4 regions of the Effusibacillus lacus genome follow, and region 2 is predicted to be linked to each of the others. Evidence: riboswitches for the same ligand, from Rfam matches in the RefSeq annotation. Region 2 holds a riboswitch; each other region holds the start of a gene.

Region 1 (4,610 bases), on a different contig from region 2:
GCGATGGCATTTAGAACCAAGATTTTGTTAGCAGTCTATTCAGGTGAGTGCTAATAACAATATAGGGAAAAATGGGGACAGACCTCAATTCAAATCATTGACGGTAAGAGTGATTTTTTTGTTTTTATAGCAGGTTTTCCCTGTCTTCCTCCTTCAATTGAATCCATTTGAGCGATTGCTCCGCTGTCCACGCCCCAATCCCCACTCAACCCTACCGATCATACCGTCCTTTGCTTGTCTTTCCACGTTTTGCTGGTGCCGCTGACCTGGGACTTGGGCGTGACGGCTTCTTGTCAACTATCATGTCCATGAACAGAGTCTTCTTCTCGATGGGAATTCCCAGTTCCTTGCTGAATCTTTGGAGCCTCTGTTCCTCATATTGCGTAATAAGAGAAATGACTGTCCCTGCCTTCCCCATTCTGCCCGTTCGGCCCGATCGGTGAATATATTGATCGACCGTCTCAGGCAAATCAAATTGGATGACATGGGTAATCTCCGGAATGTCCAATCCCCTGGCCGCAATGTCCGTAGCCAAAAGTAACGGGATTTTACCCGTCCGGAAATTCTTGATTACGGTCTCCCGCTGCGTTTTTCCCAACTCCCCGTGCAGAACTTCCAGCGAAACCCCCTTATATTCCAGTTTTGCGGCCATCTCATTCAGGCTGCCGGAATTGTTGACAAATGCAATGGCTTTCGGGGAGTGCAATTTCACGATCCGGCGCAGGAGATCGATCTTATCTCTCCGCTCACATACAAAGTAGAAATGCTCCACTTGAGACTCAGGCAGATCCTCTTTGGCAATCCGAATCACGACCGGATCTTTCATCATGTCCCGGCCTTCTTTCTCAACCCTTTCCGGAATGGTGGCCGAGAAGAAGAGGATCTGTCGGGATTTAAGTGTTGTTTTCACCACTGCTTTAATGGTGTTCATGAGTTCCAGCTTGATCATCTGGTCAACTTCATCCACTACAATTGTTTTTACTTCGTGCATTTTGAGTTTTTTGGCCTTTGTCAATTCCAGAATCCGGCCTGGAGTTCCTGCGATTATCTGGGGCTTGTTTTTTAATTTTTCGATCTGTCGCTTCAGATCGGCACCGCCAATAAAAGCGGCCCCAGTGATACCGCTTCCTGCTGAGTACTTCTGGATCTCGTGATGAATCTGCATGACAAGTTCACGGGTAGGAGCCAGAATGACAGCCTGTACATCCTTCTGTTCCGGATTGGTTCGTTCAAGCAGCGGCAACAAGTATGCAAGTGTCTTCCCTGTTCCTGTTGGTGATTCCGCTATTATGTCTTTGCCCTGCAAGATCAAGGGTATCGCATGCTGCTGAATCGCAGTGAGGTCTGCAAAGCTGTTCTTTCGCCAAGCCTCCTGCAAAAAAGGTTTCATCGTTGTCAATGATTGAAATGGTTCCGTCATGTCGGGTCTCCCTGCCAAGATTTCTTCTCAAGACAGTATACCTTAAAAAATGCGCCAGTATCAGGAACAGACCAAATGGAGCACGGCAGATGCTCATGTTTATTTAACCAGCGGCAAAACCACTTCCACAGTAGTCCCGACGTTGAGTTTGCTTTGAATTCTGATTGTGCCGTTATGCTGCTCAACAATCCGGTAACTGACCATCAAACCCAGACCTGTCCCCTTTTCCTTCGTGCTGTAAAAGGGCTCGCCCAACTTGTCAAGCCTGTCCTCCGGGATTCCAAGTCCGGAGTCGGAGAACCGGATGACCGCAAGATTCGGTTCCGAAACATGCGTGCTGATAGTCAGATTTCCACCATTGGGCATCGCTTCGAACGCGTTCTTTATAATGTTAATAAATACCTGTTTCAACTGTGCTTCCTCACAAAGAATCCAAGGGTTGTCGATCGAGAAATCCCGTTCGATCTGCACATTTCTCATGATTTTTTCAGCCGTAAACAATAGAACCGTATCTTCCAGAAAGGAATGGAGGTTCGTCCTCTTAAAAGAGGTGGAATAGGGTTTGGCCAAAGATAAAAAGTCCCTAATGATCTGGTTCATTCGATCGATTTCTGAAACTATCAAGTCAAAATACTGTTCTTTCATCCGACCGGATTGCATCAATTGTATAATCCCCCTGATCGTTGTCAGGGGATTGCGCACTTCATGGGCGATTCCGGCAGCCAATTGACCCGCGACGGCCAGCTTTTCTGATTTGAGCAGAAGATCTTCAGCTTGTTTCCGCTCGGTTATGTCCACGCAGGACCCGATTACCTCCACCACTTTCCCGTTTCGCTTAATTGGGCGCAAAGAAGCCAGATAGATGATCCCGTTCAGTTCCCCTTCGTAGATCACGTTCTCTTCTCCGTTCCATGCACGGCGGTAATAACTTTCGGTCTTTAAAGCCATGTCTATTGGAACAAAATTTGACAACTCCTTTCCAATCACTTTTTCCGGGACAAACCCGAGCCTGTACATCAATTCCCCGTCATACAGCGTATGAATGAATTTTTCATCCGCCTCCTTGAATTTGAAGGTCATTCCCTGTTGATGGCGGAGTGTATCCTCCAGTTCCTGTTGCGCAAGATACAGGGCTTCTTGAGCCTCTCTGCGCTTTGTGAGTTCTTTGGTAAATGCGGAAGAAAAGTAAATGATCGTAATGGATGCGATTGCCAAAAAAGAAATTTCATCCAGCCATTCCTGAATCTCCTGATGCCTCATTAAACGGGGGAGAATAATGGTGTACATGATTACGGGAATAAGCAGGGTCTTTAGAGGTCCGAAAAATTCACCGGTTGTAACACTTCCCGTAACCGTTTTTTTCACACCGGCCATCAGTATGTGATTAGCAAGTTCAAAAACAGACGCAATCGCAAACGCCTGGATGTAAGGATTGAGGTAAGCCGTATACCCCATCACTTTGTAAGCAAGCAGGAATGAAAGATAATACATGCCAATGCTGACCGTATAGCGAAACCATTTAATTTTTTTGAAAGACTTTGCATTCTTCCAAAAAGCAAACAATAGGCCGATAATACATGACAACATGCATGCAGAAAGACCAAATTGAAACAGTATCAACAAGCAACCAATGGAACCAGCCTCATACTCAATTCCGCTGGGCAATTTGACAGGAAACAGATCCCAAACAATGACCAGCCCTATGAGCAGCAGATAAAAAAACCAGTTGCTAATCTCGAAATCAATGATCGTCTCCCAGACAGCATATATGGCTACAAGACTTAGAACGTATGTATACAAATTTCTTTCCTTCATGCTGTCTCCCCTCTCAAAATAGGATCCGATCAGATGGTGCCGATAAGTTAAATAATAACACTTATAGAAAAAATTAAAAAGAGAGAATCGGGTTTATCCGATTCTCTCTTGACCGGCAACCTACTAGAACCATGGTTGCCCATAGGTAATCAAGATCGCGAGTGCGTTGAGAGCTGTAAACATGCCTGCTTTGAAAGCTGTTCTCATGATGTCCCCTCCTTTCGGCAACTGGCTGGCTTCGTAGTTTCCTACCGTAGCCCCTGTAGTTTTGCGTCCTCCGGTTTCCCGAAGTTTGCCGTTGTCGGCCACAAAGAGTGGCATTCCATATATTCGTCAGGTGAGAAACCCTTTCCTTTTTACCCGGCCAATCGCATTCCGGAAGACGAATTCCGTGCACTTCATAACAAAAAGACGCCCAAATGGCGTCTTTTGGCGTCTTTTGTATATACAAGATTACTTCTGGGTCATCCATTTCGGTTTTCCGAACCCTTTAAACTGGCTGTCGATGGTTTGCTCGAACTCTTTGGATTCAATGGCTGCCTTGAGGTCTTTGGTAAATTGGGCCTCCAGGTCTTTGGTTTTGACAACCAGCTGGTTCCGGTAATCATCAGGCATATTTTCCAACTTTAATGCTGACAAGAGATCCATCTTGGCTGCCAGAGCAAAGTTCCCCGGTACGGCAGAAAGATCGGCACTGTCGACTGCACGGGGCAGTTGGGCGGCCTCCAGCGGTTTGATGTTCAGTTTCTTCGGATTCTCTGCGATGTCTTTCTCAGAAGCTTTGGAAACATCGACATCCTTCTTGATCTTGATCAAGCCGGCATCCTGCAGCAGCAGCAACGTTCTGGCCAGGTTTGTGGGATCGTTGGCGATCGCAATCGTGCTTCCCTCTTTGATCTCATCCAGAGATTTGAACTTCTTCGAATAAAGTCCCATCGGAGCCGTCGGAACACTGATTACGGCAGAAAGATCCAGTCCCTTGTCTGCGGAGAACTTCTTCAGGTAGACAATATGCTGAAACAGATTGGCATCCAGGGAACCATTGGCCAGAGCCAGGTTCGGTTGAATGTAATCGCCAAACTCCACGACCTCGATCTTATATCCTTTCTTCTCCATGATAGGCTTGATAGCCTTTGATACCATGTCACTGTAAGGACCGGCCGTAGCACCAATCTTCAACTCTTTCTTTTCAGCCGGCTTGGCATCCGGTTTGGCGGCTGGTTCGGTTTTCCCGCCACCGCAGCCTGTCACTAAAGAGGCTGATAGTCCCAGTACAGCAAGTAAACTCCAGATCTTTTTCATGTTTCCTCTCTCCCATTCTTTTGATGTATTGTATGATTACCGCTTGTCCACTTTGCTTCTTGTCCAGTCACCC
Region 2 (4,610 bases):
AGGAACTGGCCAAAGTGGACGAAATCCTGAAATCCCAGAATCGTTCCTGATTCTACATGAACCTCTTGATCAACAGCATAATACCATAGATTCCGGCGGCAAGACCCGTAACCAGACCCACAATCAGAAAAACGGGGGCGGTGCCAATCTGTCCGTCCAGCCACATTCCCAGGTAGACGCCGCCGAGCACGCAACCGGCCAAGTCGGCTCCAATGGCTGACACCAACCCCAACGCTTGCCACGGATTGTCTTTCTTGTCGGACTTCTTGGGAGCTTGCACGGTCTTCACCCTCCAATGATATAGAGTCAGAAAAAGCACCGGTGTGAACACTTGCCATCGGTGCTTTCTTTTTACGTACCTGGGGCGGAACGGTGGGACCGCTCCAGATAATCGAGAAACAGTTTGCAGAAATTGTCGGACAGGGACGCGTACAGAGTGGCAGCTCCTTTTTCAAACACTCCGCTTCGGTTATAAACACGTATCCTGTTCGTTATAATCTTGTGCGTTCCTTTTTCGTCCGGGCGTCCGTCCATCGATTCCCGTTGAATCAGACCGAGAATATCTTCGAACAGAATGTGGTAGGTCTGGTCCTCCCGCTGCAGGATAAACTCTTTGGTTGTCAGTTTGTAACCGATTCCTTTCCGAATTTCGGTTCGTTTCAGTTCCCCGGACAGAGATTTCAGGTTAAGAAAGCGGTTCATAGACAGCCCCCTTTTCTATAGGATATGGAGCTTTACGTCATGATATCATGTTTGCCGTATTTGAGAAAGTATTTGATCTTCCCCCCGCGGGCATGGCAATCACAAAAAAAGAGCGACATCCCCAATGTCGCTAGTAACTGCAATTGCACATTTGACTAATCAGTGGGCCGTTGTAAGGCTTGTGTCAGAAAAGCCCTTATTTCTTCAGGTTGGATACCCATTTCCCTGGCGATGAACAGCAGTTGGATCCATTCATCATCCAAGGTGGAATTGCATAATGCCTCACCCGTTACAATCATTCCCTTACCCCTCCACTGCCATAGAATTCCCCACAATTGATTCTATGCGTTTATTAGAGTTTCATTCACATTGTAAAAACCAGGTTAAGCGCAAAGATTGAACAATATTTACGAATAAAGGGCAAGGGCTGGAAAAGAAAAGAGGAGCACTTCCAGGGTACTCCCTCTATTGGGATTCATTGTGTTTATTCTGCAGCCGCCATTTGTTAAACTCAAGAAATTCACGAAATTGCTCTTTGCTGATTCCAGAATCCATTGCCTCCCGGACAAGGGTGAGCCATTCGCGATCCAATGCATCGGAATCTTTAGCAGAATTGGAAAGAATCAGGGTCTGGATATCCACATTCAGGACGGCGGAGATCTTCTCAAGAAATTGAATGGATGGATTGGCTTGAATATCCCGCTCAATGGAACTGAGATATGACTTTGACACACCTGCCCGGTCAGCAAGTTCAGTTAATGAGAGATTCTTTTCTAAACGCAATTGTTGGATTCGTTTCCCGATCACTGACTTGCCTCCTCAATCAGGTTTCATAATTGTTTCGTTCATTATATCATATAGTTGACATTTTTGTAGGCTTACCCAGCAAAAGGCGACAGTGAAGACTGTCGCCTTGTTTCTGTCCCTAATCATCCGGTCAGCTTTTGAATCCCGATAATTCCAATGAGGCCTGTACAAGAAAACTTCTTACTTCCTCCGGTGTAATGCCCATCTCTCGCGCAGTTTTCATCAGGTCTACCCATTCCGGATCCAACGGTAGACTGACAGCTTCCTCGATGGATACCATTTCCCCTTACCCCTCCAATGGTCAGCTCAAATTGCTTTCCAATTGGCAGCCCAGCCATCATAGTATGGAAACCTTAGACCTGTGGCTTTGCGCCCCTGCCTTTCAGTCAGGTTTGCCTTTATCCGGAAGCTTTACCCCAGTAAAATTCTAATTTAAATTATAGTAATTATCAATTAAAAATATTCGAATTATTTCGATTTTGTTCGACGCTTGTTGGTGTCTCAGGTTATGTTCATTATAAGAAACAACAAACGTTCTATATAACTAACAAAATAAAAGATTGGACAAGATTTGTGCACTATAATGAACAAAAACCGTTCTATACAACGAAAAATGAAAGAATTTACGATTTTTGTTTTCTATAAAAGCCGATTATACTTTGAATGCGGGTTCGATAAAACGAACAAGCGGGCTCGCGAAGAAGGTTTAAACCTATTTTGATTAGGTACATACTGAAACTATTGTTCGACAAATCGAACGAGAAAAACTAGGAGGTAAGGAAAATGAGGAAAAAGTTTGCAATCAGTGCAGCAGTGATCACTTCTATGGTAATGGCCAGCGCAGGTTCCGCATTCGCATCCGTGGACCAGAAGCAGAAAGTTGACAGGGAAAGTTACAGCAGCCAGTACGGTGTTGGTGCCATGGTGGGCCAAACCCAAAAAGCACCTGCATTTTTCGGGCAACAACAAATAGCGAACCAAGCTGACGGTCTGGAGCAATCCCAGAAAGCTGACCAGTACAACGATCAGTACCAAGAGGCTGAAGGATTCTTTGTGGGCCAAGAACAACGATCCGGAGAATCGACCGAACAATACCAAATAGCCAACGGTACATACCGTCGCCCGGTATCGGGTTCCCAATCGCAAAAATCGGACAACTGGACTCTGCAAGGTCAATCTGCTGCAGGCGGATTTATCGGTCAGCAACAAAAATCTTCCAACAGCACAGACCAGTTCTCCAAGACAAAGGGACGCAACAATTCGCAGGAGCAAAAATCGGACAACTGGACTCTGCAAGGTCAATCTGCTGCAGGCGGATTTATCGGTCAGCAACAAAAATCTTCCAACAGCACAGACCAGTTCTCCAAGGCAAAGGGACGCAACAACTCACAGGAGCAAAAATCGGACAACTGGACTGAGCAAGATCAATCTGCTGAAGGCGGATTAATCGATCAAAAACAAAAATCTGCCAATGTTACCCAACAAGGTTCTGTTGCGAAAGGTCATGATATCAACCAAAAACAAAATTCGGATGTAACTGTTGTACAATCTCAAAGTGCTTCTACAACAGGTGACTTGATCGATTAAGAGCTATAAAGCTGGTCACAGCATAGAAGAAATTGACTCCATCCCGGAAAAGGATGGAGTTAATTTCTATCAGCCAACTACATATACATCTAAAAAACTCGTAAGAAGACCGAGATTACATGAGGGAGCAGGATAGCAAAATGATTAGAAAAAGTGCAGTAACCGCATTGGTTATGGCTTTCAGTATGGGTTCTCCACTTGCTCATGCGGAAGAAGCCACCCAAACCCAGACAACTGAGACAAGTTTGCCGCAAAGCCAATCAACCGGCACGCCCGAAACGGGTACAACCACCCAAACACAGGAAACACAAATTGAGACAGTTCAAGAACAGTCTGTCGCCACATCGGGTTCCAACCCGGCCGGCCAGAACCAGGATACACAAATTGGAGCCGTTCAATTTCAAGGTGTAAGCACCAGCGGTTCTGGAACGACTCCCCCGGTTCAAACAGCAGCAACCACCGCATCCCAGACGCAGGGAACGGATGTAGTTGCCATTCAAGGGCAGGCGTTTAGTACTGCTGGCGATGGTACAGGCGCACAAGCTCAGGCAACAAGTGTTGCGGCAGGTCAAGCGCAAATCATCATGGCTCCCGTGCCGACAACAGAGACACCAACACCGACCTCCCAAACGCAGACAACCAATGTAACCGTTGGGCAGGCACAAATGGTTCACCTGTCCGAAGGCGGCAGTGCTGTACAAGTTCAGGGTTCCACAGTCAGTGTGGATCAAACACAAAACCTGAGCACGTCCATAGTAGTTCCGTCCTCGCAAACTCAAGGCACAGCCGTGAATGCGATACAGACTCAAGATGTTACGACGGCTGGGTCCGCTGAAATGGTCCAAGTTCAAACGGCTGAGTTAGGTGGGGAAAAGGTTCAACCCGGTCAAGCGCCAATTCAAGGCGAAGCAAATGTTTTGGTTGACAATTCTTTGCAGGTTCAGAAGAAGGATTCCAATTTTATACTGAAAATCATCCACAAACTCTTTGTGGGGAAAAACGAAACCCGTGTAGTTAGCTGGGATTACACCGTTGGCGACAATGGAAAAGTCGATTTGGAGGAAACCGCAAACAGGAAATTCAGTTGGGGCACAGTGAAGGCAACCATTTCGGTGAAGGCCCAGGAAGTTATGGACAGTCTGAAGACCCGGATGACCAGCAGTCTGGAAGTCATGTTTGAGCCATCCAACGAAAACCGGGACAGGGATCGCAAGAAGAACCGTAATAAACAGTATTTTGATGTCATTTACAGAAACGCAGATAGCATCAACAAGGAAGACCTCGAATCTTACATGTCCACCATCTCCAAAAATTCCGAAGCCTATGAACAAACCAGGTTGGCTATCCTTGAGATGTTCAGCACGTTCGATTTGAAGGTGTCCATTGATAAAATTCAACTTCACGAAGTGAAGGAAACCTCGGTTAAGGTCAAAGTTTGGCAGACCATAAAGAAGTTGAATGGTCCGGAATTCCAGGACAATCAGGTAGAAATAATTCATACGCTGGTCAAGGAA
Region 3 (4,610 bases), on a different contig from region 2:
GATGGAGCAGGTGCTGCTGCGACACAAGCTGACGGGACCGTATAAGTTGATTTATTCCCGGTCAATGCCGGGAATCAGTCATTTGGCAGCCTATGAGTTCAAGCAGAAGTTGGGCATTCCCTGGGTAGCCCAATTCAGCGATCCCTGGGCCCACAACCCGTACCATCAGTATCCGTTGGACCTTATGCATCAGGTGGAGAACAAGAACGAGTCGAAAGTGATTCAGGCCGCAGACCGATTCATTTTCCCGACGGTGGAGATTCGGGATCTGGTTGCCTCTCACTACAAGGATGTCAACGTGAAAGGAATATCGATGGTGCTGCCCCATTATTATGTGGACAGGCTGTACCATGATAATAGGAGTGGGGAAAACGGCAATGTCCGTTCAGAATCTGCTGCTGGCGGCCACAAAGCCCCAATTGCTGTAGCCTATATAGGAGACTTCTACGGGCTGCGCTCGCCGGAGCCATTGCTTCGGGCGTTGGAAGTGGTTGAGAGGCAGGCGCCGGAAGTGGCAGAACGGATGCGTCTCCGGATTATCGGCAATGTGGACTGGCGTCACCAGCCGCTGTTTGATGAATACTTGCCCAAAGTTCGAGTTACCGTCGAACGGGTTGGCCAGGTTCCCTATTTGCAGAGTCTTGCCGAAATGCGGAAAAGCGATATTTTGCTCCTGATTGATGCGCCCAGTGACGTCAATCTGTTCCTGCCTTCCAAGCTGATTGATTATTTCGGCGCGCGAAAGCCGATTATGGGAATAACGTCTGAAAAGGGGACTACCGGCCGACTGATTCGCAAGTTCGGATTTCCTGTTGTCGATCCGCGGGAACCGGAGAAGGTTGCCGGGGAATTGATCCGCATGGCGCAAAATCTGGATCGCTACCAAAAGCTTGCGGATGAGAATGATACGGACATGTTTACCGCCGAATCGGTGGCGGAAGAATTAGTCCGTTTGTTCCAGCAATTGTAAGGGAGGAGGAAGGTAATGTTTGCCGGATGGAAAGAAGAAGACTTTGCTGTATTTGAAGTGGAAGGGCTGGAGCCCCGAATGGAGGCCCTCAAGACCAGAGTGCGTCCCAAGTTTGAAGCGATCGGCACAGAATTGGCTCCGGATTTGTCCGCCCATTACGGAGAAGAGTTCTTTGCGCATGTGGCCAAACATGCCCGGCGGAAAACCAACCCCCCCAGCGATTCCTGGGTAAGCTTTGCCACAAATCCTCGCGGCTATAAGATGCTGCCCCATTTTCAAGTCGGATTGTGGTCTACCCATGCTTTCGTGCAGTTTGCCATCATCTACGAATGCTTGCACAAGAAAGAATTCGGGGAACAACTGGCGCGGCAATGGCCGGAGGTCAGGGATAAAATTCCGGGGTCCATGCTTTGGTACGATGACCACGTGAAACCAAAGCCCGTCCCTCATTCGGAGATGAATGAGAAAATTGACATCTTCACCCGAAAACTCATACATAACAAGAATGGGGAACTGCTGGTCGGGATCGAAATCCCGCGAGCAGAAGCAATATCCATGTCGGGCGGGGAGTTTCTGGACAGGGCACGGCAAACCATGCTCCAACTGGAACCGCTGTATAAACTGTCACCCCAGTAGCTTGTAAGGCAAACAATTGCCGGTCATGCTATGCGGGGCCCTGGAAAACAATTTAGAAAACGGAGTGAGAAGAATGAATTTCACAAGGGAAGAGGCATGGAATCTCTTGAACGAATACACCAAGAGCCAAAGTTTGATCAAGCATGCGCTGGCGGTGGAAACTTCCATCCGTGCCTATGCGGCAAAGTTTGGCGAAGACGTGGAGAAATGGGGAATCGTCGGGCTGCTGCACGATTTTGATTACGAGATGTATCCCACTCCTGAGGAGCATCCTTTTAAAGGTTGCGAAATTCTTCAAAAAATGGGCTATCCGGAAGACGTGATTCATGCAATCCTGTCCCACGCCGAGTATTCAGGCGTTCCAAGGGTATCACTGCTGGATAAAACGCTGTTTGCAGTAGACGAATTGTCCGGATTCGTTATGGCGGTTGCCCTGGTTCGACCAACCAAAAGCATCTTTGACGTGGACGTGAAAGCGGTCAGGAAGAAACTGAAAGACAAAGCGTTTGCCAAAGGGGTCTCCCGGGAAGACGTGTACAAAGGGGCTGAGGAGCTGGGAGTCGATTTGGACGAACATATTGAATTTGTCATTGCTGCACTCCAGGCAAGAGCCGACGAGCTGGGATTGCGCGGGATTGCATTGGAAGCTTAGGCAGAAACCAGCAGATTTGACGGGATTATCTTGTCGAAATGCGTCGAAAAAGCCCAAAAAGAGTGGGACTTTTGACGCATTTTTATATTTTTTATAGGAATCTCTCGGCAATCGTTGTACCTATTAGAGAAATACGCTGTAGAAAAAGGCAAAATCTCCGAAAGGAGATGACGCAAAGCTGCGGGTCTAAGGAGGGCACTGCTTTCTATGACAGCCGGGCCGCCACAGGTATACGCTTATGTGTCTGCCCTGACAAAATCATTGTTTGGGAGGAGTTTGCATGAGTTTGCGGGTTCGCAACCATTCGGAACCGGTTCCAACAAATGCAGGGGAGTCGCTGGATTTATTGCTTGGTAAGGTGCTGGACTGCGTAAGTCATGAAAGAGACTCTGCAGCAAAACTGCGGATTCTGTTGGGAACCGTGAAACAGCATGTATTGGAATTGGCCAAGGAAAGATCCTACCAGACGGGAATTACTCCGTTGTATCTCTATCCATACAGAAAAGAATTGAAAGAATTGGAACACAGGTACACAGTTCAAAAGAGCGGCTTGGGCAAATTAAAGGGAAACATGCTGTTGCTGCTGGCTATGGTCTTTTACCGGGCGGGCAGTCTGAGCAGAGCCATGAAAATGGCATCTCAAGCCCGTGGTCAATTCGATCAAGCGGGCAACGTTCACAACTCGGGACTGGCCGAACTGTTGGTGACGGTCTGCTTGATGGAACGAAACCAACTTGAGCAAGCGGCCCTGCACTGCGCTCTATCCCTTAAACAATTGTCAGTTTGCACCAACGCAACCGATGCGGCACAAGGATGGCAGATCTATTCAAGAGTCTTGTACAAACAGGGGAAGCTGGATGAATCAATTGCGGCCCTGCTGATGGCATATGAAATTTACCGGAAGGAGAAATCGGCAGACGGCCAGATTAAAGCTCTGCTGGCAATGACCCTGGTACTGATCAGTCAAAAAGATTGGCATGGAGCCATTTTCAGATTGAAGCAGGCATTGGCTGCTTGCCATGAATATAGGCTTCCGGTTCTGGAATTGGAAGTGTTGAACCTGCTGACACACTTGTTCCTCAAGACGGGCCAAACGGTGTTGATGGAGGGATGCCAACAACGAATCAGAGAAATTAGCGAGGGGATCCGGCATTAAGTGCCGGATTTTGTTTGGATGCCTGTTGTTTACTGCAGTTTACTGCAATTGAAAGAGGCAGGAATTATGCTATAGAATAAAGAAAGACAAAGAAGTACAAATTTATTGAAATTTTTTATTAATGCTGAGAGAGGGGATTCCAATGGTGAAACTGGAAGAGATCAGCAACATGACATTACCTCAAATGCTGGGTCAAACTTGTAAGCGCTTTCCTGAGAGAGGAGCCATTTACTTTTACGGTCAGCAAATCAACTATCAAACCCTCTATGGCTATGCAGGGCGATTTGCTGCAGGACTCCGTGAATTGGGAATTGAAAAAGGCGATCGGGTGGCCATCATGCTTCCCAACTGCCCGCAATATGTGATTGCGTACTATGGGATTCTGATGGCCGGAGCCATTGTTGTGCAGGTCAATCCCATGTCGGTTGAGCGGGAAATTGAACATTTCCTGAGTGATTCCGGCGCGAAGGCCTTGGTGGTATTTGGCCCGCTGCTCCCGAAAGCGGCAGGAGCACCCAGTTCCGCCAAGCTTGTGAAAAAGATTATAGTAGAACTGCCTCCTGCAGCAAAGACATACGAAGATGGTTCGGTTGGGTTTGAAGCTTTTGTGGCAGGGGCAACCGCACCGACTCCTCAAACGGATCTGTCACCTGATGATGTGGCGGTGCTGCAGTATACCGGCGGCACTACCGGTCGCTCCAAGGGTGCGATGCTCACCCACCGGAATCTGGTTGTCAATGCTTATCAGAGCCACTTGCTGATGAGGTCTCAGGAGACTGTGCAAGACCGGGTGTTGACTGTAATTCCCCTGTTTCACGTGTATGCCATGACATCGGCCATGAATGCTGGAATTGTGGGAGGCGCTTTGCTGATTCTGCTTCCGCGTTTCGATCTGGAAGAGGTGCTGCAAACGATTCAGGCGGCGAAGCCCACCCTCTTCCCGGGTGTACCGACCATGTACATCGCCATCAATTCCCACCCGAAAGCGGTGGAGTACGGAATCTCCTCCATTCGCCTTTGCGTCAGCGGTTCGGCGCCGATGCCGGTTGAAGCGATGAAAGAGTTTGAAGCCAAGACCGAAGGAACCATCATCGAAGGGTACGGGTTGTCGGAAGCATCTCCCGTCACCCACTTCAACCCGATTGAGAAGCGCAAACCCGGTTCCATCGGGAAACCAATTCCTTTCACGGAAGCCA
Region 4 (4,610 bases), on a different contig from region 2:
GACGATCACACGTTATTTCGCCAAGGATTGAGACGAATTTTTGAGCTGGAAGAAGATTTTCAAATTATAGGCGAAGCTACTGACGGCGAACAAGCCGTGGCTTTGGCCGGTACAATGACTCCGAGCGTAATCCTGATGGACATTAACATGCCGGAAAGAAACGGAGTCGAAGCAACAAGGCAGATCAAAGAGATGTACCCGGCAATTAAAGTTCTTATCTTATCCATTCATGACGACGAAGCCTACATCTTCGAAGCAATTCGTGCAGGAGCCAACGGGTATCTCCTGAAAGATGTCGAATCGGAAGTCCTGGTTGACGCGGTCCGACAGGTGGCCGGCGGAACGGCATTTATCCATCCTCAGGTTACAACGAAGCTGATCAATGAATTTAAACGGCTAAGCTACAAGATGGGTGGCGGCAGGGTGTTCCAGGATGAAATCGCAACTGCCGTGGAACAGGACACCTGGCAGGATTTGCTGACGCAAAGGGAAATGGAAATTCTGCGTTTAATGGCGGAAGGAAAAAGCAATCGGAACATTGGGGAAACCCTGTTTATCTCGGAGAAAACGGTGAAAAATCACGTTTCTTCCATACTGGGAAAACTCGGGGTTGATGACCGAACCCAAGCTGTTATTACAGCTGCCCGACGCGGGTGGGTCCGACTCTGACGAACGCCTACATAGGGGCCGGCATATATTGACACCACAAGGGGAGGTGGCAGGTGTGCTGGCCCTTTTGATATGGGCTTTTGCCGTATACGGCTTGATTGTAGGGGTAACCAAACTGGTCCGTTTTTTCTATAGACGTTCCTCGCCAGAGAACCGCCTGACTTTGGTACTGTTGGTGCAGGACGGGGAGAATTACGTGGAGGGACTCCTTCGCACTATCTGCTACAGGGCGTTTCTGTCCAAAAAAGAGATGCGGATTGTGCTGGTGGATACCGGATCCCGGGATACGACCCGGGAAATCATAAGACGCCTGGAAGAAAATGACGCCAGAATCGAACTGGTGGAAAGCAGTCAGGAATTTGATCCGGAGCTGATACGGGCATTGTGGGCAGAAACAGGAACTGAGAGTCCGTTTCTCCTGATCGACCTGCGGGGATATAAAAATAACAGGAAAATAATCCCTTATTTGGCGGTAATTGTCGAATTATAAAGTAATTTCCCGAAAAATAGTCCTACAGTCCTATGTACTATTTTGTCGACATATGTAAAATTTAAGACAAGGAATGAGTCAATCACAAAGGGCAAACCTGATCGAAAGACAGGGACGCAAAGCCATGGGTCTACAGCGAAAGCTATGATCGCCAGGCTGCTGATTGTTCCGGTGAATTGCTCAATCCCACAAAAGGTTTCCTCATTGACCCTTTTGGAATCCCCCTACCCCCCACAACCAAGAGATCCCTCTCCTGAGGGATCTCTTGGTCTGTTTGCCGTTTTTACACATAGTTTACAAAAGCTGCCGGAATTGGGGCGTGTCTTCGGCAGAACCATTAAGGAGTTTAAGGATTCGACCCGCAATCTGCTGCTTGATGACCCCGAACCGGAAAAGAAAGTGTCCTGATCCTGTTGTTCCGACAATTCCCTGCGCTTCTTGAAACATTCCAAGAAGCGCTTTTTGCACTTGTAAGATAAGCGCTAGTATTTGAATTCTTAAGCTAACCTTTATATTTTCTTAATAATTCGATGGTACGTTAAGACTGAGAGGAAGGGAGGAACCACCTGATGCAGAAAATGACCGATTGGGTACGGGGCGGAGACATCACGACATTTTTCTGGGTGAACCATAGTTTGAGATCCTCGCTGCTGGACAAAATAATGCCATGCATCACCCACTTCGGAGGGGCGGTCTGGAGCATTCTGCTGGCACTGGCTTTGCTGCTCTTCGGCAATTCGTTCCTGATGAAGACGGGCGTTCATATGGCTTTGAGTTTGTTGATCAGTCATCTGGTTGTCAGCGTGTGCAAGAAAGTATATCCGCGGCGAAGGCCTTATCAGGCCCTTGAAGATGTATGCACCGGGCGCAAGTTGCTCTGTGACGCGTCATTTCCTTCCGGACACTCGACGGCCGCTTTTTCCATGGCGACCGTGTTGACAATTGCATTTCCCGCTTTTACGGCTGTGTTCTACGGTGTGGCCGTACTCGTGGCTTTATCCCGGGTATATCTCGGTTTGCATTATCCGACTGACATTGCCATCGGTGCAATGCTTGGTACCGTTACCGCATTGGTGATAGCTTAAGGAGGGACCCATGCCGCATTTCGTATTGTTGTCCGAATCGATTGGAGCGGGTCATGACCGGGCTGCCTCCGCGATTGAAGAATCGTTGCTGACATCCTTCCCGGATGCGCGGGTGACGAGACTGAACCTGCTGGATACGTTTCGCCCGCTCACGGCAAAAGTGACTCGCGCCTTGTATCTGGAAACACTGGCCCGGCGGCCGGGCTGGTGGGGGAAATGGTACGAGTGGCAGCGGGAGAAGGAAATGAACGGGTTCAGCCGCCTGATTGTTCACCGTGTGTTGAAAAAAGACGTAGGTTCCTGGTTGAGACGCCTGGCTCCTGATGCGGTTGTCTGCACGCACCCGCTCCCGGCGTGCCTGATCGCGGAAATGAAACGCAAGGGGCTGCAGGTTCCCTTGTGTACAGTCATTACCGATTTTGATATGCACGGATACTGGACACACCAAGGGGTGGATCTCTACTGCGTTCCTGCGCAACCAATCGCAAACGTTCTGCATAAGCGTCTCCGTTATCCCGCAGAAGTCCGGGTGACAGGGATTCCCGTATCCCGTTCGTTTCTGGAAGCGTTATCCGGTTCGGAAACCGCAGAGGGTATCAGACCGGATTCTGAAAACAGAATTCTGATTATGGGCGGAGGCTTGGGAATCGGCGTAACCCCAATGGTCGAGTCGATTGCCGATTCCTGCGGCGCTTGCAAGATCACTGTGGTTTGCGGCCACAATCAGACCCTGCAGGAAGAATTGGAGAGCCGGTACGGACAGAACGGCAACATTACTATATACGGGTACACTAGACAGATTGCCAGGCTGATGGCCCAACATCATGTGCTTGTTACCAAACCGGGCGGCTTGACCGTATCGGAAGCCCTGACCATGAAACTGCCGATGGTGCTGTATACTTCGATACCCGGACAGGAACAGCGAAACGGGGAGCTGATGACCCGGTTGGGAGTGGCTTATTCCGCGGATACACCGGACGAAGCGGCTGATCTGGCTCTTTATCTTGCGGAGAACAAGACGGTTCGGGAAACAATGATCAGACGCATGGAGACCATCCGTCGTCCGAAAGCTGCCGAGGAAATTGCGGAAGCTGTGATGGAGAAAGCGCTGGAACACCGTGGACGGCACTCCCGCCTGCGGATGATCCGGTAAATATGTCAGATATCAAGGGGGGATTGGTTTGCGGATTGCACTGTTTACAGACACGTTTGCGCCTCAAGTTAACGGAGTCACCATGACGCTGAACCGCTTGGTCAACTACTGGGAAAGAAAAGGAATCGAGTTTCTGGTGTTTGCTCCTGACGATGCGGAACGGGTTGAAGATACGGATCATATCCGGCGGGTGCTGAGCTTTCCGTTTCCGTTGTATCCCGAATGCCGCATTCCGTTGTCCCGCTACGCAAAGATAGAAAAACAACTCCTCGAATTCAAGCCGGATCTGTTGCACCTGGTAACGCCTTTCACGCTGGGATTGATCGGTCTCCGCTTTGGCCAGCGCCATAACGTTCCAATGGTCGCCTCTTACCATACGAATTTTGACCAGTACCTGGATTACTACCGCTTGTCTTTCCTCAAAAAAATGCTCTGGTCCTATCTGAACTGGTTCCATAGTAATTGTGAACGCACCTATTGCCCTTCTTCCGCCACCAAAGAAATACTTGAAGCCAACGGAATCCCCAATGTGGAGATCTGGAGCCGGGGAATCGATGCCTCCCGTTACCAACCGCAGAACCGTAACCCCCATATCAGGGAAAAATACGGAATAGACGACTCCAAGCTGCTGCTTCTGTACGTGGGTCGCATGGCACCCGAGAAAGACATCGACATCCTGCTGGAAAGTTTTCACTCATTGCCCCAGGATGTGGCAGACCGTGTGCACCTGATGATGGTAGGAGACGGGCCGCTGATGTCGAAGATTCAACAACAGCAGGAAACGTCCATCACCTGGACCGGATTCCTGCGTGGCAGGGAACTCGCCGAAATGTACGCGTCATGTGATTTGTTTGTGTTTCCTTCCAGCACGGAAACTTTCGGCAACGTGGCTTTGGAAGCCATGGCATCCGGACTGCCGGTGGTCGGGGTGGAAGCTGGAGGTGTGTTGGACATTGTAACACATATGAAGAATGGTCTCCTGTGTCATGCCCGATCGGTGGAATCCTTCCGGGAAGGAATCGCTTTGCTGGTTCGCAATGACAACCTCCGGCTGCAGATGGCCCATTTTGCACGCATTCAAGCTGTCAGGAGAGATTGGGACTCGGTCTTTGACCGTCTGGCGAAAAGCTATCTGTCGGTGTTGGAAATCGAATCTTTGGGCCGCGAAGCGTTTGCGGCACTGAAATAAAGGCGGGTGCGGAATCTATGAGAA

What was found. Region 2 has a riboswitch for cyclic di-GMP ahead of EFBL_RS05135 (anti-repressor SinI family protein). Riboswitches for the same ligand answer to the same signal wherever they lie in the genome.
Region 1: linked by a shared signal. The riboswitch ahead of EFBL_RS17905 (ATP-binding protein) and the one ahead of EFBL_RS05135 (anti-repressor SinI family protein) in region 2 are both predicted to bind cyclic di-GMP.
Region 3: linked by a shared signal. The riboswitch ahead of EFBL_RS15820 (tetratricopeptide repeat protein) and the one ahead of EFBL_RS05135 (anti-repressor SinI family protein) in region 2 are both predicted to bind cyclic di-GMP.
Region 4: linked by a shared signal. The riboswitch ahead of EFBL_RS02520 (phosphatase PAP2 family protein) and the one ahead of EFBL_RS05135 (anti-repressor SinI family protein) in region 2 are both predicted to bind cyclic di-GMP.

What each region holds. Positions count from the first base shown of each region.
Region 1 is NZ_BDUF01000109.1:1,836-6,445, reverse strand. It holds gene EFBL_RS17910 (DEAD/DEAH box helicase) at 212-1,420, opposite strand; gene EFBL_RS17905 (ATP-binding protein) at 1,520-3,235, opposite strand; cyclic di-GMP riboswitch class I at 3,456-3,542, opposite strand; gene EFBL_RS17900 (MetQ/NlpA family ABC transporter substrate-binding protein) at 3,689-4,537, opposite strand; gene EFBL_RS17895 (methionine ABC transporter permease) at 4,574-4,610, opposite strand, start outside.
Region 2 is NZ_BDUF01000020.1:11,981-16,590, forward strand. It holds gene EFBL_RS05110 (hypothetical protein) at 1-50, shown strand, start outside; gene EFBL_RS05115 (AtpZ/AtpI family protein) at 53-289, opposite strand; gene EFBL_RS05120 (hypothetical protein) at 352-702, opposite strand; gene EFBL_RS05125 (anti-repressor SinI family protein) at 858-1,001, opposite strand; gene EFBL_RS05130 (helix-turn-helix domain-containing protein) at 1,168-1,509, opposite strand; gene EFBL_RS05135 (anti-repressor SinI family protein) at 1,640-1,789, opposite strand; cyclic di-GMP riboswitch class I at 1,831-1,916, opposite strand; gene EFBL_RS05140 (hypothetical protein) at 2,293-3,096, shown strand; gene EFBL_RS05145 (hypothetical protein) at 3,237-4,610, shown strand, end outside.
Region 3 is NZ_BDUF01000086.1:187,532-192,141, forward strand. It holds gene EFBL_RS15805 (glycosyltransferase family protein) at 1-970, shown strand, start outside; gene EFBL_RS15810 (YktB family protein) at 986-1,606, shown strand; gene EFBL_RS15815 (HD domain-containing protein) at 1,680-2,258, shown strand; cyclic di-GMP riboswitch class I at 2,396-2,485, shown strand; gene EFBL_RS15820 (tetratricopeptide repeat protein) at 2,539-3,414, shown strand; gene EFBL_RS15825 (long-chain-fatty-acid--CoA ligase) at 3,557-4,610, shown strand, end outside.
Region 4 is NZ_BDUF01000010.1:11,008-15,617, forward strand. It holds gene EFBL_RS02505 (response regulator transcription factor) at 1-669, shown strand, start outside; gene EFBL_RS02510 (glycosyltransferase) at 725-1,159, shown strand; cyclic di-GMP riboswitch class I at 1,240-1,323, shown strand; gene EFBL_RS02520 (phosphatase PAP2 family protein) at 1,729-2,244, shown strand; gene EFBL_RS02525 (MGDG synthase family glycosyltransferase) at 2,255-3,397, shown strand; gene EFBL_RS02530 (glycosyltransferase family 4 protein) at 3,426-4,586, shown strand; gene EFBL_RS02535 (UDP-glucose dehydrogenase family protein) at 4,604-4,610, shown strand, end outside.